DNA from 3 places in the Halalkalibacter oceani genome. Region 3 is predicted to be linked to each of the others. Evidence: riboswitches for the same ligand, from Rfam matches in the RefSeq annotation. Region 3 holds a riboswitch; each other region holds the start of a gene.
What was found. Region 3 has a riboswitch for thiamine pyrophosphate ahead of ABMB67_RS04185 (ABC transporter ATP-binding protein). Riboswitches for the same ligand answer to the same signal wherever they lie in the genome.
Positions count from the first base shown of each region.

Region 1: linked by a shared signal. The riboswitch ahead of ABMB67_RS03230 (acetylornithine deacetylase) and the one ahead of ABMB67_RS04185 (ABC transporter ATP-binding protein) in region 3 are both predicted to bind thiamine pyrophosphate.
Region 2: linked by a shared signal. The riboswitch ahead of thiC (phosphomethylpyrimidine synthase ThiC) and the one ahead of ABMB67_RS04185 (ABC transporter ATP-binding protein) in region 3 are both predicted to bind thiamine pyrophosphate.

Region 1 is NZ_JBEPKD010000001.1:642,345-649,746, reverse strand. It holds gene ABMB67_RS03245 (SDR family NAD(P)-dependent oxidoreductase) at 1-474, shown strand, start outside; gene ABMB67_RS03240 (mandelate racemase/muconate lactonizing enzyme family protein) at 768-1,871, shown strand; gene ABMB67_RS03235 (FUSC family protein) at 2,041-3,126, shown strand; TPP riboswitch at 3,206-3,311, shown strand; gene ABMB67_RS03230 (acetylornithine deacetylase) at 3,409-4,680, shown strand; gene ABMB67_RS03225 (ABC transporter substrate-binding protein) at 4,702-5,742, shown strand; gene ABMB67_RS03220 (PQQ-dependent sugar dehydrogenase) at 5,958-7,067, shown strand; gene ABMB67_RS03215 (aldo/keto reductase) at 7,134-7,402, shown strand, end outside.
Region 2 is NZ_JBEPKD010000004.1:189,454-196,855, reverse strand. It holds gene ABMB67_RS07445 (aldehyde dehydrogenase family protein) at 152-1,630, shown strand; gene ABMB67_RS07440 (MFS transporter) at 1,803-3,002, shown strand; TPP riboswitch at 3,067-3,181, shown strand; gene thiC (phosphomethylpyrimidine synthase ThiC) at 3,355-5,139, shown strand; gene ABMB67_RS07430 (nitroreductase family protein) at 5,326-5,880, shown strand; gene ulaA (PTS ascorbate transporter subunit IIC) at 5,983-7,245, opposite strand; gene ABMB67_RS07420 (PTS sugar transporter subunit IIB) at 7,348-7,402, opposite strand, start outside.
Region 3 is NZ_JBEPKD010000002.1:139,084-146,485, forward strand. It holds gene ABMB67_RS04150 (hypothetical protein) at 1-143, shown strand, start outside; gene ABMB67_RS04155 (hypothetical protein) at 143-604, shown strand; gene ABMB67_RS04160 (peptidoglycan D,D-transpeptidase FtsI family protein) at 757-2,847, opposite strand; RNA gene ssrS (6S RNA) at 2,936-3,117, opposite strand; gene ABMB67_RS04170 (MFS transporter) at 3,181-4,473, opposite strand; gene ABMB67_RS04175 (superoxide dismutase) at 4,638-5,246, opposite strand; gene ABMB67_RS04180 (undecaprenyl-diphosphate phosphatase) at 5,483-6,292, shown strand; TPP riboswitch at 6,351-6,452, shown strand; gene ABMB67_RS04185 (ABC transporter ATP-binding protein) at 6,542-7,318, shown strand; gene ABMB67_RS04190 (ABC transporter permease) at 7,315-7,402, shown strand, end outside.

The DNA of each region.
Region 1 (7,402 bases), on a different contig from region 3:
ATTGAACGCTGTCCGGTAGCCGAGATGTCAACGGAGCTGTGGGAGCGGATCATCAATGTTAATGTGAAGAGCGTTTTCCTTGTCACAAAATACGTGATTCCGCTAATGAAAGAGAAACAGTACGGGCGTATTGTCAATGTATCTTCCGTTGCCGCTCGCAATGGCGGTGGAGGCGGTGCTGTAATGTATGCGACGGCGAAGGGCGCTGTCAGTACATTTACAAAAGGGCTGGCGAAGGAGCTGTGCGATGATGGCATTTTAGTAAACGGCATCGCGCCTGGTGTCATTACAACACCATTCCATGACCGCTTTACAAGTGCCGAAGCGCGTGAGAATTTCAGAAAAGTGATCCCGCTTGGCAGAGAAGGAGACCCGTTGGAGGTCGCCGATGCCGCGCTTTATCTTGTGTCACCATTAAGCTCTTATGTGCTGGGAGAGATGGTTGAAGTGAACGGCGGACAATTAATGGATTAAATCAAATGCTTTTCGTTCAAGCCTGTGATAAAAGGGGGAAATCAACCTTTTTGTCACAGGCTTTTTACACTTTTAAACTGCCAATTAAGTGTGGAATCTCGTTCGTCTTATTAATAAAAATGACCGCGGCATCCGGTTCCGGAGGGGACGCTTTCTCCATAGCATCATAGTAACGGGCACTCGACAAAAAGATGCAAGAAACAGAAGGGTGATTTATGAAAGCGTAATCAAAATGAAATTGACGCTGGAAAACCGTCCATATACAATGAAAGAAAAGAATCGAGGGGATAGCGGTGACATACTTCACGAAAATTGTCGATGTGATCACAGAATATTATCAAGTGCCATTAGCAGAGCCGCTTGGCGATGCGACGCACGGAATTCATACTCATTTCGAGCTTCCGGTCGTCAAAATTAAGCTTGAGGACGGATACGAAGGTGTCGGTTATACATATACAGGTGGCGTTGGCGGACGGGCGATCTGCGCGATGATTGAGCATGATTTACGTCCATTTCTTATCGGTCGGGACGCAAGCTGTGTCGAGAAAATATGGGAAGAAATGAACTGGCATATTCATTACGTTGGCCGGGGCGGAATTGCCTCATTCGCGATTTCCGCAGTTGATATCGCGCTGTGGGACATCCGGGCAAAGTGGGCAGGCATGCCGCTCTATAAGCTGTTGGGGGGACACTCCGACAGCACCAATTGCTACGCCGGGGCGATCGACCTGAATTTCACAAAGGAGCGGCTGTTAGAAAATATAAAAAGCTACTTAAGCCAGGGCTTTACGGCGGTGAAAATAAAATTGGGGCAACCGACATTGGCCGAGGACATCGACAGGGTGGCGGCTGTCCGGGAATTAATCGGACCGGACATTGATTTTATGGTTGATGCGAATATGAAATGGTCCGTTGAGAAAGCGATAAAAGCGACAAAAGAGCTTGCTAAGTATAACCTGCTCTGGCTGGAAGAACCAACGATTCCGGATGATTATGAAGGCTATAAACGAATTTCCCGCGAAGGAGAGCTCGCCATCGCCGCCGGTGAAAATCTTCATACCGTTTATGAGTTTCAGAATATGATCGCGAGAGGGAAGATTGATTTTCCGCAGCCGGATGCGTCGAATATTGGCGGAATTACAGGCTGGTTGAAAGTGGCCAATCTCGCCTATGCTCATAATTTGCCCGTCTGTACCCATGGGATGCAGGAGCTGCATGTCAGCTTAATGGCAGCGATTCCGCACGCTTCCTATATGGAGGTCCACAGCTTCCCGATTGACCAGTATACAACAAGGCCACTCGTGATGAAGGACGGGCGGGCCGTTGCACCTGACATCGCTGGAACAGGGGTGGAATTTAACTGGGAGCTTTTAAAGGATTACCGCCGGACTTTTTAATTGCATCGTTGAAACGGTCGGCTTGCTTTCACAGCTTGGAAGATTCAGCTTCAATTTGGGCTAGTTTGAAGCAAGAGCCTGCTTGCAAATAGTTTGAATTGATTTACAATAGAAACGGAGTCTCTGACTGACTCAATTGTGATGTCATCAAGAAAGACAGTGATCAGTTATGAAGCAACTAAGACGATTTAAGTTTATTGGTGGAAGGTTGATCAAAACCGGAATCGCGGTGTTTGCCGCCGCGAGCCTGTGCCAGCTTTTCGGACTGTCGGCTGTTTTTGCCGTCATCATTGCGATTGTCACCATTGAGCCGACGGTGTCGGCTTCGATAAAAAAAGGAATCGTTCGGCTTCCGGCAGCTCTGATCGGGGCGAGCCTGGCGATGACCTTTGTCTATTTTTTCGGCTATAGCCCGGTTACCTATACGTTGGCAACGGTCAGCACGATTTTTGTTTGCCATAAATTAAGGCTGCAGGCCGGTACGTTGATTGCGACTGTAACAGCGATCGCAATGATTCCGATTACTCAGGATCATTACTTGCTTGCCTTTTTTGAGCGGGCGGGGACGACGACGATTGGGTTGACGGTGTCGACGCTCGTTAATTTTCTCATTCTGCCGGCGAATTATATTACAGAAATTAAAGTACGCAATGACAAACTGTTTGATGAAACAGCTAAGCTTTTCGAGCTGCGCTGTAAAGAAGTGATTGACAAGCAGCGAAGTTCATCAAAAGACAGTCAGAAGATGCACCGTCAGCTAACAAGTCAATTGGGCAAATCATTTCAGCTATGCCAGTATCAACGCGAAGAATGGAAATTTCATCGTTATAAAACAGGGGAGCTGCGAATTTTTTTTCATGAATATCGCAAGCTGGAACATCTCCAGCAAATTCAGTTTCATCTGGCAAATGTCCTCTCCCTTCCGCTTGGCAATCTGGCTTTTTCGCCGGAAAAAAAGCAGCTTTTGCTGCAGACAATCGACTCAACCGCCGCTATTTTGCGGACGAAGGATCACTATATTCCTGCAGAGCATTATGAGCTGATCGAGCAGCTTGATCAGCATTTTTGGTATTCAAAACATGAAGCGGCCGTCCCTTTGGCAAAGGCTTTTCATCATCATTTTTCTGCGGAGACGATTTTGCTGTATGTGATTCTCTCGATTCATGATGTCTTGGAAGAGCTGGAGCGGATGGCGCGCAAAGCAGAGAAACGAAACAGAGAAGAGCTACAGGCGTTTTCAGCTGAGGACAGCTAGCCGAGCTGTTGGAATTTTCTGATTGCCTTTTTTATTGCGGTGTGGTACAACTACTTGTAGACAAAATAATTATATTGATCATCACTACTAGGGGTGCTTTTGTTAAAAGCTGAGAGAGACGGCTGTCTTAACCCTTATAACCTGATCTAGTTCGTACTAGCGGAGGGAAGAAGTGTGGAACGAGTTCTTTGGACAGAATTGATCTGTTTGTGATAGACGTGAACCACTTCTCTTGTCAGGGGTGGTTTTTTGTTTTGTCTAAATAAGAGAGGAGGGAATGATGTGACGACGATCGCTGAATTGCTTTCGAAAGTAGAGGAGCGGCGGGAGGAACTGATTGAGCTGGCCAAAACGCTCATTTCCTTTGAAACGCCTGCACCACCGGCGCGGAATACGAAAGAGGCGCAGGCTTTTGTTGCTCGTTTTTTGGAAGAACACGGCTTTTCGATTGAGATGTGGGACGTCTATCCAGGCGATCCAAATGTCATCGGCATTCGAAAAGGAACAGAAGCGGAGGCGCATAAGAGCTTAATTGTGAACGGTCATATTGATGTCGCCGAAATCAGCCCGGATGAAAAATGGGAGCTTGATCCGTTCACGCCGTTTGTACGCAACGGACGGTTATATGGCCGGGGTGCGGCGGATATGAAGGGCGGTCTGGCCGGGGCGTTATTCGCGGTCTCGTTGCTTGATCAAGCTGGAATCGCCTTGCCGGGCGACTTGATTTTTCAGTCGGTGATCGGTGAAGAGGTTGGCGAGGCCGGGACACTGGAATGCTGTAAGCGAGGCAGCACGGCGGATTTTGCGGTTGTTGTCGACACGAGCGACCTCCATATTCAAGGGCAGGGCGGCGTAATTACCGGATGGATTACGGTGAAAAGTGAAAAGACCTACCATGATGCGACACGACGGCAAATGATTCATGCCGGCGGCCAGGTTGTTGCCGCGAGTGCAATTGAAAAGATGATGAAGCTCATTAGCGGTTTACAGGAGCTGGAGCGCCATTGGGCGATTACGAAAAGCTATCCCGGCTTCGCGCCAGGCGCAAATACGATTAATCCGGCTGTGATTGAAGGGGGCCGGCATGCCGCTTTTATTGCCGATGAATGCCGGCTCTGGATTACGGTGCATTTCTATCCAGATGAAACGCATGAAGAGGTGGCGCGTGAGATTGAAGAGCATCTGGTAAAGGTCGCAAGCGGCGATGTCTGGCTGCGCGACAATCCGCCGACTTTTTCGTGGGGCGGCAGCTCAATGATTGAAGATCGTGGCGAAATTTTCCCTTCGCTTGAAATTGATCCGGCTGACCCGGGCGTCCGGTTGCTCGCGGCGTCGCATCAAACGGTTATTGGCCGTGAAGCGGAAATCGATGTCAGCCCGACAGTGACCGATGGCGGCTGGCTTGGTGAGGCGGGAATTCCGACTGTTATTTATGGGCCGGGAGATTTGATGAATGCGCACGCTGTTAACGAAAGCGTCGCGGTGGAGCAGCTCGTCGACTACACGAAGGTTTTATTGCAATTTATCTATCAATGGACGCACGAGAAGAAGTAGACAAGGAGTGGAGAGAAAACGATGAAAAAATGGATCATAGCGAGTTTGATGACAGCAAGTATGATGTTGCTGGCAGCGTGCGGAGGAGAGGAGCAGGCGCCAACTGAAGAGGCGGCAGAAGGGCAAAGTCCAGAAGCCGGGCAGGAAGCTGAGCTGGCCAAAATTGATATTATGCTTGACTGGTACCCGAATGCGGTGCACAGCTTCCTCTATGTCGCCCAGGATCAGGGATTCTTTGAGGAGGAAGGACTTGATGTGGAGATTCATTTTCCAACGAACCCGACCGATCCGATCAATTTAGCTGCTGCCGGGCAAATGACGCTTGGCATCACCTACCAGCCGGATGTTGTTGTCGCCCGCGCAACGCAGGACGTTCCGGTCAAGGCTGTGGCGGCGATTGTCCGCTCGCCGCTTAACCATGCTGTCTTTTTGGAGGATAGCAGCATTCAATCACCGAAGGATTTAGAAGGAAAGCAGGTTGGCTATCCGGGCATTCCGTTGAATGAGTCGATTTTAAAAACAATTGTCCAGCACGATGGTGGAAATCCTGATGATGTGCAAATGATTGATGTCGGATTTGAATTAGGGTCATCGATTGTAAGCGGCCAGGTGGATGCCGTGCTGGGGGCGTACATCAATCATGAAGTGCCGGTGCTGCGGCATAATGGCTATGAAACCCGCTATTTTAATCCGGTCGACTACGGAGTGCCAAGCTATTATGAGCTTGTCGTCGTCACGAACGATCAGACTTGGCAGGAGCGTGAGGCGGATATTGCTGCTTTCTGGCGCGCCGCAACAAAAGGGTATCAATATATGACCGAGCAGCCGGAGGAAGCGTTAGCGATTCTCTTCGCAGAACAGGATGAAGCGAATTTTCCTTTAATTGAGGAAGTCGAGCAGGAAAGCCTCGACATTCTTTTACCGAAAATGGCCTCTGACTCAGGCTTCGGCAGCCAGGACGAAGCCGCATGGCAGGAAACGATTGACTGGATGCTCGATTATGAGTTGATTGAACAGGCTCCAGAGCTTGCTGATATCTATGTAAATTTGGCAGAAGAGTGATGCCGGGAGTTTAACGGACCGTGGACAAGCGCCGGGGCAGTTTCAAAAGGGAGATGAACCTTTTGGGAACAGCCTTTCGGGCGCTTTTTTTTCTAAGAGGGCAATCCGATGTTGCTTACGGAGAGGGAACAGTCCTGTGCCTTGTTGCGATAAACCCGTAAAAGACGTTTAACAAGCCTGTTGGCGGTGAATAAGCGTTAATGGAGGTGTTTTGGATGAAATATTTGTTAATAATGGTGCTGATTGCCGTAAGCGTGGCGTGTTCAAGCACCGGACCTGAGGAAAGTGGCAGCGAACCGATGCAAGAGGACGCGGCTGAAGCAAATGGCGGGGAGACTGAGCAGGCAGAAGAGGGTGAGCCGGTTGAAGTGATCGCCGAGCAGCTGGAGGTGCCGTGGGCGATTGCAAAATCAGGAGAGACGATCTTTGTAACCGAGCGTAATGGAAGCATTGTTACGATTGAAGAGGGACAAGAAGAAAGAGCGGATGTCGTGCTTGAGCATGAAGTGCTGGCAGAAGGAGAAGGTGGTCTGCTTGGCTTTGTGCTGTCGCCGGATTATGCCGAGGATGGCCGTGCTTTTGTTTATCATACGTATGAGGAAGATAATGAAATCTTGAATCGAATTGCGGTCATCAGCCAGTCAGAGGATGGACAGTGGATAGAGGAAGAAGAGCTGCTTGCCGGGATTCCAGGCGGAACCATTCACAATGGCGGTCGGCTGGCGCTTGGACCGGATGAAAAGCTGTACGCGACAACAGGGGATGCCGGGATCGAGGAGCTGGCGCAGGAGCGTGAGGCGATGGCGGGAACGATTCTTAGGCTTGAGCTTGATGGAACGGTTCCGGAAGACAATCCATGGGAAGATTCCTATGTCTATTCCTATGGTCACCGCAATCCGCAAGGGCTGGCCTGGGATGGAGCCGGGACGCTTTACAGCAGCGAGCACGGCTCAAACGCGCATGATGAAATCAACCTGATCGAACCGGGCGCCAATTACGGCTGGCCGATCGTCAGAGGTGATGAGACGGAAGAAGGCTTGAGCGCTCCTCTAATTCATTCCGGTGAAGACACATGGGCTCCTTCGGGAGTGGCTATTGCCGGAGATGTCCTGTATGTAGCCGGACTCCGCGGGGAAGGAATTTACGCCCTCAACCTGGAGACGGCCGAGTTTACGACATGGCTTGAAGGCTATGGGAGAATTCGTGATCTCTTTGTTGACGGGCAGTCGCTCTATTTTATGACGAATAATCGTGATGGAAGAGGAGTTTCGCAGGATTCTGACGATTATGTAATAAAAGTTGACCTTGAACAGCAAGAAAGATAGATGCAATAGTTAGAAAAATCAATTATGCTGGAAAGGAGTGGATAAGAAGGAAAAGGAGAGATTATGATGCGATATAAGCAGTTGGGGAAAAGCGGTCTGTTAGTGTCTGAGCTCTGCCTTGGGACGATGACGTTCGGCAATGAAGTCAATGAGGCAGATTCAATTGAAATGATCCATCGTTTTCTTGATCGTGGCGGCAATTTTCTTGATACCGCCGATGTGTATGTCAAAGGAGAATCAGAGCGTATTGTCGGCAAAGCGATCAAAGACAGACGCAGTGAAGTCGTACTGGCGACAAAGGTCAGGATGCGCGTCGGTGAAGGGCCGAATGATTT
Region 2 (7,402 bases), on a different contig from region 3:
GATCTTTTTCTATAGTTGCTATAGCAACAAAGAAAATTGACCGCTGCCATATATTCTCAATTGATGATGAGTATAGAGGCGAAAGAGGGAGGAACAAACTACACATAATGTAGTCAATTATATCCTGTCTCTTTAGAAAGGACGGTCAAGCATGTCAGATCAAGCATTTATAGCTGAAGCGATTATTAATGGTGAAAAAATAAGGTCGGAAAAGCAGGCCCCTCGTGAAAACCCGACCCGGCCGAGTGAGATTGTCGGTTACGCGCCGGTTAATACCCGTGAGGAGGCCGTCCAGGCGATAGAGGCGGCTTACGGCGCTTTTCCGGGTTGGACGGAAACGGCGATAGACGAGCGGATCGAGCGGATGAAAAGCGCGATTCAGAGGATGAAAGAGGCCGCGCCGGACATTGCGCATCTCTTATCAAAGGAACACGGAAAGCCGCTGTATGATTCGGAAGGTGAAATCGGTGTTTCACTTGCCTGGATGGAGTTTGCCTGCGAACATGCAAAAGAAGTATTGAAAAATGAAGTCCAAGAGCATGAGAGTGGGAAAACGATTATCGCCCGGGACGGGATCGGGGTCGTATCGGCGATTACACCGTGGAATTATCCGCTATCCTTGTCAACGATTAAAATTGCCCCGGCTCTTCTGGCGGGGAACACGATGGTGTTGAAGCCGAGTCCGTTAGCGCCTTTAGCTGTCAGCAAAGTCATTGAAATCATCGCCGGCGAGCTGCCAAAGGGTGTTCTGAATCTCGTGCACGGGGAAACGGATGTCGGTGTCGAATTGACGTCGAATCCGAAGGTGGCGAAAATTGCCTTTACGGGAGGAACGGAGACCGCGAAGCATATCATGAAAGCCGCTGCCGATACGATCAAGAAGATGACGCTTGAGTTGGGTGGAAATGATGCGGCGGTTGTTTTAGAGGACTTCGATGTTGAGGATGAGAGAGCAATGCGGCGCATTGTGATTTCCAACTTTTTAACGGCGGGGCAAATATGTATGATCGCCAAACGAATCTACGTTCACCGTTCCATTTATGACCGCTTTGTTGAGAAGTATATTGAAGCGGCGAATAAATGGATTCGAGTAGGTGACCCGTTTAATAAAGAAGTCACCATCGGCCCGGTGAACAATAAGAAGCAGGCGGAGTATGTCCAGAGCTTAATTGATGGTGCCGAGAGCAAAGGGGCAACAGTGATCAAGCTGGGCAGGATCGTAGATGAAGAGCTGTTCAATGAAGGCTATTTCATGCAGCCGACGGTCGTGCTGGAGGCGGATTATCATGATCCGATCGTGGTCGAGGAGCAGTTTGGCCCAACCGTCCCGATATTACCTTTTGATGATGACAGACATGCGATTGAGCTGGCAAATGATAGTATTTATGGACTGACGAGTTCAGTTTGGGGAGAAGAAGAGCACGCGATTAAGGTGGCGAAGCATATCCAGGCAGGGACGACGATGATTAATACAGCAGCTGTACAAGGGCTGGATGTCCGCTTTCCGTTCGGTGGTGTGAAGCAGTCGGGAATCGGGCGGGAATATGGAAAAGAAGGTCTTCTTGCTTATACGGATACGCATGTTATCAACATACCAAAAAACGGTGAGCTGCCATACATCCCTGAATAAAAAAAGGACGAAGCGTTACGGTTTACAAGCATGGAGAGAGCGCGGGGCTCTTTTCCATGCGGGTAGCGCCCGAAACGATTGTGATAATTTGAGGACTTTTGAGACAGCCCTTGATTCCTCTTTTAATGGCTGTTTTTTTGTTGGAGAAGAATTGGGAAAGAAGTGAAAAGGAATGGGGAAAACAAAGCTTTGGACGAAGGATTTTATTAGTATTTCATTAGCGAGCTTTTTTATCTTTTTAATTTTTTATATGCTGATGGTGACATTGCCGATTTATATTGTGGAGAGCCTGGCGGGCGGAGGTCAATCGATCGGGTTGAACGCCGCTTTATTCGTTATTGCCGCGATTGTCTTTCGGCCATTCGCCGGAAATTGGCTGCAATCAGTCGGACAAAAGAAAACGTTACTAATCGGTACTCTTATTTTTGTAGCAGGTTCATTTTTATACTTTTTTGCCTCGACGATTTTTCTTTTGTTGGTGCTGCGGATTTTGCACGGGGTCGGCTTTGGCATCGCGACGACCGCGACCGGGGGGATTGTCGCCACCGTTATCCCAAGGGAACGGCGTGGAGAAGGAATGGGCTATTATGCGACTTTCATGAATCTTGCCATGGTGATTGGCCCTTTTTTAGGTCTTTCTTTTATTCATTCGTGGGGCTACACTTTTTTAATGGTATTATGCGCCGTTTTTTCTTGTCTTGCCCTCATCTGTGCATTGCTTGTCAACGTAGCGGATAAAAGCGCGGCTTCCGCAGAAGTGGCCGCGGTCAAACAGCGGGTTAGTCTCGCTCAATTTTTTGAAAAAAGAACGTTCCCGATTGCGATTGTTGCTTTTGTTCTGGCATTTGTTTATTCAGGCGTCCTTTCGTTTATCTCGGTTTATGCCGAAGAGCTGAATCTGATTCAGGCTTCGAGCTTTTTCTTTGTCGTCTACGCAACCTTTCTGTTAATTTCCAGACCATTTACAGGACGCTGGTTTGATCTGTATGGAGAAAATAAAGTGATTTATCCATGCATCATCGTATTTGCTGTCGGCGTTTTGGTTTTGAGCCAAGTGGGATCAGGATGGATGCTCTTGCTCGCCGGAGGGCTGATTGGGCTTGGATTTGGTACGTTGTTTTCAAGCTTTCAGGCAATCGCCATTCAAGCTTCACCGCCTGAACGGGCAGGGGTTGCCACAGCAACGTTTTTTGTATTGTTTGATTCCGGGTTCGCCATCGGTTCATTTCTATTAGGTATTATGGCGACATATTTAGAATATGCCGATATTTATCTGGCCTGCTCAGTCCTTGTCCTATTATCAACGGGGCTCTATTATTTCTTTCATGGAAGAAAAGCCCGCCGGGAAAAAGCTGCTTTTTCTGGTACTTGAACAAATAGTAAAATTTTTCTTTTCATTTGAGCGGGACTTCTGTATACTGAGGGTAAATTGAATAAGCAATAACTGGGGGAGTCCAATGAGGTGGGCTGAGAAAGAAACACGTTGAAGTTTCTTGACCCTTGGGACCTGATCTGGCTCATACCAGCGTGGGGAAGTTAGCATAATAACAGCACATACATCTGTTTGCATGAGCCGGGTCCATTCGTTTACGTGATGGATCCGGCTTTTTAGATAGGCAGCGTCAGTCTGACGATGTCACGCGAAGAAGGCAATGCACAGCCTTCACGCCGTTGTGCCAGATCTCGTCCTTTCACACTTAAAATGTAAAGGAGAGATTTTTTTTATGTCGACATCTTCATTAAACGAAAAAAACATGTCCATTATGTCCAGCTTTGCCGGGAGTAAGAAGGTGTATGTCAATGGCTCCAGGCCCGATCTTAACGTACCGATGAGGGAGATTGAACTGAGTCCGACAACGGGCAGCTTTGGGGAAGAAGAGAACCCTCCTCTCCGTGTTTATGATACGAGTGGGCCGTATACCGATCCGGATTATACAGTGAATATGGAAAAGGGGCTTCCGGCGATTAGACGAGGGTGGATTGAAGAGCGTGGCGATGTGGAGGAATATGAAGGGCGTGAAATCAAGCCGGAGGATAACGGCTATCAGGACAAGGATGATCCAAGAGCGAATCACCGCGTCTTTCCAGGTTTAAAGCGGAAGCCGTTACGCGCGAAAAAAGGACAAAATGTCACCCAGCTGCACTACGCGAAAAAGGGAATCATTACACCTGAAATGGAGTTTATCGCGATCAGGGAGAATCTGAAGCCGGAATTTGTCCGAGAGGAAGTGGCAAGGGGGAGGGCGATTATCCCAGCTAATATCAACCACCCCGAAACGGAGCCGATGATCATCGGACGAAACTTTCATGTGAAAATTAACGCGAATATCGGCAACTCCGCTGTTTCTTCTTCGATTGAGCAAGAGGTTGAAAAAATGACCTGGGCGACCCGTTGGGGGGCCGATACGATTATGGATCTTTCTACAGGAAAAAACATTCATACGACCCGGGAATGGATCATTCGCAACTCGGCGGTTCCGGTCGGGACAGTGCCGATTTATCAGGCGCTGGAAAAAGTGAAAGGAGTCGCTGAAGATCTCACATGGGAGGTATACCGCGATACATTGATCGAGCAGGCGGAGCAGGGAGTCGATTATTTCACGATTCATGCTGGCGTCCTTTTACGCTACGTGCCGTTAACAGCGAAGCGCTTAACGGGAATCGTCTCGCGTGGAGGCTCAATCATGGCCCAATGGTGCCTCTACCATCATCAGGAGAATTTCCTGTATACTCATTTTGAAGAAATCTGCGAAATTATGAAGACCTATGACATTGCGTTCTCATTGGGAGACGGCTTGCGTCCGGGGGCAATCGCCGATGCAAATGATGAGGCGCAGTTTGCTGAATTAGAAACGTTGGGAGAATTAACGAAAATCGCCTGGGAGCACGATGTTCAAGTGATGGTCGAAGGACCGGGGCATGTGCCGATGCATTTAATAAAAGAAAATATGGAGAAGCAGCTGGAAGTGTGTCAGGAGGCGCCTTTTTACACGCTTGGCCCGCTGACAACCGACATCGCGCCGGGCTATGACCATATTACATCGGCAATTGGCGCGGCGATGATTGGCTGGTACGGAACTGCGATGCTTTGCTATATAACGCCAAAGGAGCATCTCGGCCTGCCGAATCGCGATGACGTCCGCGAAGGGGTAATCACCTATAAGATTGCTGCCCATGCCGCGGACTTGGCGAAGGGCCATCCGGGGGCACAGAAAAGGGATGACGCGCTATCAAAAGCCCGCTTTGAATTCCGCTGGCGCGATCAATTTCATTTGGCACTTGATCCCGAACGAGCGCTGGAGTTTCATGATGAAACCTTGCCTGCCGAAGGGGCGAAGACAGCTCATTTCTGCTCGATGTGCGGGCCGAAATTTTGCAGCATGCGGATCTCTCAGGACATTCGCGAATATGCGAAGGAGAACAAGCTTGATACGAAAGAAGCGATTGAGCAAGGGATGAAGGAAAAGGCCGAAGAGTTTAAGCGGTCGAGCGGAAGTGTCTATCAATAAATTGGAGGCTGTCTTTACCGGTGCATAGAACTGGTGAAGGCAGCTTTTTTTGCCAGTATGGATGGGACTTTTTTTATCTATAAAGAAAAAAGGGATAAGACGTGGACAATGAAAATAGAATCAATTAAAATGAAATAGTTGAGTGATAATGATTATCATTATATTAATTAATAAGGTGGTTTGAGCATGAGTACCGATTTAGCGAAACTGATTCGCGAACGACGTTCGATCAAAAATGGATACACAGATCAAGCCGTGCCGACAGAGCTTGTTAAGGAGCTTTTACGGGATGCTGTTTGGGCGCCAAATCATGGATTACGGGAGCCGTGGCGCTTCATTTATGTGCCGACAGAGGAGAAGGCGGAGTTTGTGGAAAAGCTGGTGAAAACATTTCCGGCTGAGATGCAAGAAAACAGACGGGCTTATTTCAGCAGTCCGGCGGCTTTTTTAATCGTCATCATGGAGGAAGATCCAAGACAAAAGCAATGGGACGAAAATTTCGGCGCGATCGGCGCCCTGATTCAGAACTTTCAGCTGCTTGCCTGGGAACGTCAGCTCGGCGTTGTCTGGAAAACGAACCCTCATATTTATGACCCGAAGGTTCGGCAGCTATTAGGGGTACAGCCCGGAGAAAAAATTGCCGGCTTTTTGCATCTCGGGTATTTCAATGAAATTCCGAAAGCAAGAGCGCGGACGGCAATCGAAGAGAAGCTGACGGTTTATGAAGGAGAGCGTGAATAGGCTTTTAGAACGGCTTGTCATCTGAAAAAAAAACGCTGCTCCCCTCACAGGGAAACAGCGTTTTTTATATTCGCGGAAGAGCGTCGGCTTCGCGCGCCCCTTCTAAGAAAAGAGCTGAATCAGGAAGCTCAAGAGAATCCCGACAATCCCGAAATCCGAGTCGCCGAAGGTTGTGCCTTCAAAGCCGAGCGATCCGAGAACCGGCAGGAGAAGCGCCGGTAAGAAGGAGATCAGCAGGCCGTTGGCAAACGCGCCGATCATCGCGCCGCGTCTCCCGCCGGTCGCATTCCCGAAAACCCCGGCAGCCGCGCCGGTGAAGAAGTGAGGAATCAGGCCGGGTACGATGATTTTAAGGCCGAACAGCGGCAGCAAAAACATCGAAATCAAGCCGGCAAGGAAGCTGAACAGGAAGCCGATAATAACCGCATTTGGTGCGAACGGGAAGACGGCTGGACAATCGAGAGCCGGTTTCGCGTCTTTGACGACTTTGTCAGCAATCCCTTTAAACGCCGGAACAATTTCAGCAATCAGCATCCGCACCCCGGCGAGGACAACATAGACCCCGGCGGCAAAGGTGATCGCCTGAATAAGAGAGAAGACAAGGAAGTTAACCCCGTCACTTAATTCGGTCTCGATATAGCCTTTTCCGGCGATTGGAGCGACGATTAAAAACAGGATCGCCATCGTCAGCGACATCGCCACGGAAGTGTCACGCAGGAAACCGAGTGATTTCGGTACTTTAATATCCTCTGTTGATTTCGCTTTGTCTCCGATTCTTTTGCCGATAAAGCCCGCGGTGAAATAGCCGAATGAGCCGAAATGACCGACGGCGATGTTGTCATTACCTGTGATTTCTCTCACATACGGCTGAATCATAGCAGGCAGGAACACCATTAACAGACCAAGGATAATGGAGCCGATAATGATAAGCGGCAAACCGGTGACTCCGCCAGTCGCAAACACCGCTGAAATTAAGCAAGCCATAAATAATGTATGATGACCAGTCAGGAAAATATATTTAAATGGTGTAAAGCGGGCGATGACGATGTTCATCAGCATCCCAAACAGCATGATCATTGCTGTTTCCCTGCCGAAGGTTTGCTGGGCAATCGCGACAATCGCTTCATTATTCGGGATGACTCCCTGGATGTGGAACGCTTTTTCAAACATCTGCCCGAAAATGTCAAGTGATCCGACTAATATGGTGGCGCCTCCATTAAGGATTAAAAAGCCCATGACGGTTTTTAATGTTCCGGAAATGACATCCGCAATCGCCTTCTTTTGCAATAAAAGACCTAACAGGGCGAATAAACCGACCAGGATCGCGGGCGTACCTAATATATCATTCATTATAAGATCAAACACTCTAAACCCTCCCTTATTAATGCCATTTTTATTTGTTTTTTTATTTTCATCCGGTTTTGTCTGAAGAGGAGAATTCCACTCCTCTTCAGCCTTTCGCGGAACTTACAGATGAGATTGCAGAGCGGCTTTTAATTCTTCCTGATCAAGGATGTTCGTT
Region 3 (7,402 bases):
ATCAGCTGATGCAGGAGGTCATTGCCCTTTATGAGCAAGAAATGTCAAGTGAAGAGATCGCCACAGCGACCGGACTGACCGCTGATGAAGTCGAACGGCTTCTCATCCCTTATTTGCAGGCGGAGAAGGAAGGTGGACAGTGATGGGCCACAAAGGGCTTCAAAGCTTTGCGGGCGGGTTATTTTTGGCTACGGCGATCCTCGGCGGAACCTATTACTATTCACATCATACGGCTGAAGAATCATCGCCTGAGATGATCGAGCTGTCGACAGAAGAAATGATGACGCGACTGACGGCTGCAGGCTATGCGGTGCTGACAGAGGCTGAACTTGAGGCTGTGCGGGACGAAGCAGCCTCCGCCACTGAACAGCCGGAAGATGGGCAAGAAGAACAGCAAATCATCTATCAAATGGTGCTGACGATTTCATCCGGAATGACGAGTCATCAAGTAGCCGAACAGCTCGCAGCCGGTCAAATTATCGAGGAAGTCGAGCCTTTTCTTGAATACCTCCAGAGCAATGGACTGACCCAGTCGATTCGCACCGGGCAATTTCTTCTGAGCAGTGAGATGACGGTGGAAGAAATCATCGCAGTGATTACGTAATTGAAAAAGCCTGGCTGCTTCCAGCGCATAAAAAAGGCCGGTCTCGCAAGGATCGTTTTCCTGGAGACAGGCCTTTTGCCTTGAGCAGATTTCGTTAAGCAGGAAGAAAGACACCCTTCTGCGCTCACCTTTAACACCAATCCGCACTATTCTTAGTTTTCTTCCGTATCCGGATCTTCGAGTACAGGGCTGTCGACCATTTCCGGACCATTTCGCTCTTCCTTCATATCAAAATATGCATCGAGCATCCGCTGGGCAATATTTTGCGCCATACCTTGTCTTCCCCCTCGTGACTCAAGCTTGACGTTAGGAACGACAACGGCAAATGCCACCTCCGGATTGTCAAATGGAGCATAGCCGACGAACGTCTGGTTATTTCCCTCGACTTCGTTCACCGTTACCTGAGCTGTCCCTGTCTTAGCAGCAAGCTGATATGGCCGGTCAATAAAGCGTGAACGCGCCGTTCCTCGTGTTCCGGTTACGACATCACGCAAGCCTTGCTGGACACGCTGAATATGGGCATCGCTCATATCAATCCGGTTCAGGACGGTCGGCTCAAATTTTTGGACGACCGCCCCCTGTTCATCCTTATCGGAGACAGGCTCGCGAATTTCTCTGACGAGTCTCGGCTTCATCCGGTAGCCGTCGTTGGCAATCGTCGAAATATATTGAGCAAGCTGCAATGGTGTATACGTATCAAACTGGCCGATCATCAAGTCAAGCAGGTTTCCCCCCGCCTGATAGCCTCCGTCCACTCCGAGCGCGGTCGAAGGCAGATCAATGCCTGTCTCTGTTCCTAGCCCGAACTGGCTGAAATTAAAGCGGGCCTCATCATACGCGGCATTAATCGAATTTCTGTTCCAGTTACAATTATTCGGGTAATGACAGCCGGCCATCAGCATCGCGATTTCAAACATATAAACGTTTGAGGACACCTCCAGCGCTTTTCTGTCATCGACCCAGCCGAAGCCGCCCGGGACGTATGATCTCTTGATCGGCGTTCCCGGAAGATCGATCGGCCGATCATAGAACGAATTTCCCGGCCAAGTAACGCCGGTTTGAAACCCGGTTAAAACCGAGGCTGCCTTAACAGCTGAACCCATTGCAAAAGCCTTAGTGACATTGCCGATATGGTCGGAATAATTGCCGCTGTCCTGTCCGGCAGGATCATTAAAACCGGCCATGGCCAGAATATCGCCCGTGCGTGGATCCATCATAACGGCGTAGGCCGAACGGTCAAGAATAAAGGAATTTCCGGCAAGGCGCATTTCCTCTTCAATGCTTTCCTCGACCTTTTGCTGGAGCTCCATATCGAGTGCGAGCACAAGGTCATTTCCACGCTGACCGAGCTTTTCATTAACCGAACGTTCAACGGTCTGGCTTCCGTGCGAGGTCGTGATGCTTTCCATCACCGCCTTTTGTCCACGGAGTACATCCTCATATTGCTCTTCTAAAAAGCTCGTGCCGACATAATCCGAGCGCTCGTATCCGCGCGACAAATAATAGTCCAAATGCTCCCGCGGGATCGGGCCTGTTGAGCCAAAAAGACTGCGGAACGAATCACCGTAGACATAGGACCGCCGTGAGTCACGCAAAATGTCGACTCCGGGTAGACGGTCAAGATTTTCACTGAGGCGGTGCGCCTCTTCCTCGGTTATACCGCGCTTAATTCGCTGCGGAGAGTTGGCATATCCGCGAGCCATTTCACGATAAATCGCCAAAATTCGCAAATCCTGCTCAGAAAGGCTGTTAATCGCCGACTCCGGCACCCGATCCACCTCGGCCCGGTATTCCTCGGAAGGATCATCGAATTGAGCCCGCTCTTCCTTCGACATAAGCTCATAGCGTTCTTCCTCCGTCATAGTCAGAAGAATATAGTCCTGCTTATCACGATCTGTAACACTGTCCGTCTCGACATCAATTAACTTTTCAAGCTCAGTGGCGACTTCAAGCATATGGGTGCTGCTTGTCGCTCTGGACGGATTCGTATAGGTAACGGATAATTCAAGCTCATTATCGACGACGACATTTCCGTAACGGTCATACATCAACCCTCTCGGGGCGTCAATTCGCGCCGTCGTATTGCTTGTCCGCTCAAGCTCCTTCACGAATTCTTCTCCCTGGACAATCTGCACCATCCCAAGCCTTAAAATCAAGGCCGAAAAAAGAATGAAAACGGCGAAAAACAGCACATTCAGCCGCGCCGGTAAATGATGCTTCTTCTTTGGTCGCGCTTTGCTCACAGCCTCTCCTCCTCCCTGTTCACCTAACGTTTCTATGTAAAATACATTAGAATAGGCACCTACAAGAGGTGCCTAGAAACATTCGCATTCATAACCCGCGTATGCCGTTGCTTCAGTTGTTTCATGAACCTACTCTCGTAGGTGGGTGTTCGCAGATTCCCGTTCAACGTCCAGAACAATGCTGGCATGTTGGCAGAGACTCAATGTAGAACTCCCTGAAAAAATGCAAGGTTCGAAACAAGGAGAAGCTGACTAACACGGCAGGCAAGCTTCGTTTATTTGTAAGCTTATTATATCATATCAGCGCTCTTTGTCAAAGCGAACCTTTTTCGCTTAGACGGATGTCTCGCCTGTGTCGCCTTCCCCTTTTTCCTGTCTGGCAAAGCTGTAGCTTTCCCCTCCTTTTTCTTCTTGAAAACGGATTCCCCTGACGAAAAAATAAATCAGAAAGTGGCCGCCTCCAAGCAGCATCAGAAGAATTGGAATCGCTTTATCTTCGGGAAAGAACGTAATCGTGAAAATAAACGTCAGCACCGAAAGAATACGCCCGCTATTTAAAAACAATTCACGGACGACGATATATTCAATTCGCATCTCCGCCGCCCGCCAGCTTTTGCCGATGACATCATAAGTTAAAGAAACATACGGCACGAGCAGCATCGGATAGGCAATGGAAATGACAATCCCATACATGATTAACTTGGCAAACGAAAGGTCGAACACAATTAAGAAAATAGCGGCATATAAAATCGTTCCGCCAATCAGAATCGAGGTTTTGCGAAAATGGGATTTCACCAATCGTGTCACCGTATAATAGCCGACAAACTGGACAGCAGAGGCGACGAGCCCGTATGTTCCAATCGCCAGCTCACTGCCTGTTGCTATGTATACCCAGACAACGATCACAAAAACAAACGTCCCTTCACGCAGCCCCTGAAAAAAGTGGGCATGAAGAACGCGCCGCCAGTTAATATTGCTTTTTCGTTCCTCGAGAATGCGGCGAAAATAGAACCTCCCCTCCGCCGATCTTCGCTGTAGCATGAAGCTGAGCAGCACGGCGACGACAAAGAGCGAAAGTGAAATCGAGAACATCACCGTGTAACCGGCGAACTTTTCCATTCTGGTGATCACGAGTCCGGATACAATCGGCCCGATCATCCCGGCAAAGGACGTTAGCAATCCGAGGAAACCGTTAAAGAAATCTCTCGTGTCCGGCTCTGTAATTTCAAAGGTCAGCACATTAAACGCCAGCCAGTAACAGCCAAAGCCGATGCCCAAAATGGCGCCCAGCACGAGCAGAAAGCGGTTTGCATTATCTCCCAAAAGCAGCACCGTACAGTAAAAGCTGGATAGAGAAATGACACCGAGCCTTAGCACGATCACGCGATCAATCCGTTTCGCCCATCTTCCGGCAAGAATAAAAGTAATTGGCTGCAAAATAACCGCAGCCAAATTGTAGAGAGCCAGATCAATAAATTGACCCGATTGCTTCCAAAGGTAAACATTTACAAATGTATTTGATAAGGCGACACTCAACGCATAGAGACCGCCGATCAATAATAAGATTGTCAAATCTCTTGTTAATTCCACATCTCCAATGACTTTTGAAATAAGCGATTTTTTCACCGACTCCACCACCCTCATCAGTAGTGTGTCTCTTGAAAATATCGTTATTCAAATTAATTCGCATCATGCTTGCAGAACGGAACAGCTCCGCTTGCTGTCCGAAGGCAAAATAAAAAAGAGCGGCAAAGAAAACTCGCTCCTTTTGCCACTCTTTTCCTCAGTTCTTATTTTGCTGCATCGTAACGCTTTGTCACTTCATCCCAATTGACTACATTCCAGAATGCGTTGATGTAATCAGGACGACGGTTTTGGTAATTTAAGTAATAAGCATGCTCCCAAACGTCAAGGCCAAGAATTGGCGTCTTGCCTTCCATTAAAGGAGTATCTTGATTTGGAGTGCTTGTGATCGCCAGCTTGCCGCCATCAACGATAAGCCAAGCCCAGCCTGAACCAAAGCGGTTAGCTGCGGCATTTGCAAATTCTTCCTTGAACTTGTCGAAGCTGCCGAATGCTTCGTTAATCTTGTCCGCTAATTCTCCTGTTGGCGTTCCGCCGCCGTTCGGGCTAAGAATTTGCCAGAACAAAGTATGGTTAGCATGTCCACCACCATTGTTGCGAACCGCGCCACGAATGTTCTCAGGAACAGCGTCTAAATTAGAAACAAGATCTTCAATGCTCTTACTTGCTAGCTCATCATGGCCTTCAAGAGCTGCATTCAGCTTTGTCACATACGTGTTGTGATGTTTACCATGGTGAATATTCATTGTTTGCTCGTCAATATGAGGTTCTAGTGCGTTTGCTGCGTAAGGTAATTGCGGTAATTCGTATGCCATCTTCAATCTCCTCCTAATTTGAATTGCCAGCGACTTTACCAACAGAAATGTTTAGTAAGTCCGCCAATACCTACATTACCAAAATTTACTCGAGGTTGCAATAAAGAAGCTTGTTCTTTTTTACGTCGGGCTCCAAAATTTAATGTACCCTTCCTACCCGCTATTCAAACCTCTTCTTCGGCATATTGATTCCTTTTTTTCCATACATATGTACAAACCATCAAAGGAGGGACAAAATGAACTGGTGGGAAGCATTGCTTATTGGCTTTATCCAGGGAATTTCTGAATTTTTGCCGATTTCCAGTACTGCTCATCTGCTGCTTGCCAGGCAGATTTTCGCTTTTGAGACGCAGGCTGACACCGAGCTTGTGCTTGAAGTTTTTTTACATGCCGCCTCCCTGCTGGCGGTCATTCTTTATTTTTCGCGTGACCTGCTGCGGATTGTAAAGGACTTTATCCTCTATCTCACAAATAAACAGCAGAAACATTACAACCATTACCGTTTCGGCTGCTTGTTGCTCCTGTCGACCTTTGTCACGATGGGCGCAGGAAAAGGGCTTGAGTATGTTCTTGGTGAGCAGCTGACGACAATTGCCTTGATTGGCGCCTCTTTGATTATTACCGGGATTTTTCTCGTACTGATTGAGCATGGTGTCGACAGAGGCATGCGAAAGGAGCTGACCTGGCGGGATGGCGTTCTGATCGGTCTCGGGCAAGCCCTCGCCGTCATCCCCGGCATCTCCCGTTCCGGCAGCACATTAATTGCCGCTCTTTGGTGCGGACTCAGCAAGGAGGTCGCCCTCCGCTATTCTTTTCTTCTCTCGATTCCGATTATTCTCGGAATCAGTATCATTAAGCTGCCGGAGCTCGCTCAAGGATCGTACAGCGATCAATGGCCTTCCTTGATGCTTGCCTTTCTTTCAGCATTTTTCTTTGCCTTACTCAGCATTAAATGGCTGATTGCGATGGTACAGAACAGCAAATTAACATACTTCGCCTGCTATTGTATCGGTCTCGGCCTGTTTTCATGGATTTTTCTCGCATAGGAAATCATTGATCTTACTTGGAGAGTATGCTATCGTAAACCAAAAGCAATTGAATCGAAAACACCACTAGGGGCGCTTTGTAGCTGAGAGAGGTTCCACCTCAACCCTTACTTGACCTGACCTAGGTAATGCTAGCGGAGGAAAGTGGCTGTTCTGACAAATGATGAGGATCGTAACCTGTCATGGCGCCACCTTTCTGCCGAATGGTGGCGTTTTTTCTTTTGCGGCGTAAATTCGGAGACACATTCCATGACCAAGGTTTCACAGGAACTATTGCGTTTGAAGGAGCTGACCTTTCACTATTCCGACGATTTGGCTCCTGTCATCAAACAGTTAACTTTATCGATTGACAGCGGGGAAATCCTCACTGTTATGGCCCCAAGCGGAACGGGGAAAAGCACGCTGTTCAAATTGATTACCGGACTGGCCGAGCCAACTTCCGGCTCGATTGAGCTGTTGCAGGAAGGCTCAGCCCGGCGTGAGATTGGCTACATGCCGCAGCAGGATCTTTTATTTGAATGGCGTACCATTTTGGATAATGTGGCTCTCCCGCTCGAACTACAAGGAATCGGGCGGAAAGAGCGCTATGAGCGGGCAAGGGAACGAATGAAGACGTTTGGCCTTGCCGGAACAGAGCAGTCCTACCCTCATCAGCTCTCGGGCGGGATGCGGCAACGGGCCAATTTCCTGCGGGCAACGCTTTCCGGTGAAAGACTGCTCTTACTTGATGAGCCATTCAGCTCGCTTGATGCGATGACCCGTCTGTCGATGCAGTCCTGGCTGCTCAGACAATGGGAAGAGGCGACAGAGCGGCCGACGCTGCTCTTTATTAGTCATGATGTCGATGAAGCGCTCTATTTATCGGATCGGATCGCTGTCTTTTCAGGCTCTCCATTATCGAACTATACCCTTTTCACCGTCCCTTTTTCCCGGCCGCGTTCACATGAGCAGCTTCTAGAAGCCGAGGGGGCTTCCTTAAAAAGAGAGATTCTTCGTCATCTTACGAAGGAGGTGACGCCGTCATGAAACGGATCACCAATTGGCTCTATCCATGGCTTTTGCTTTGTGTGCTGCTGCTTGTCTGGCAAATAAGCGCCATCGCAGTCGGGC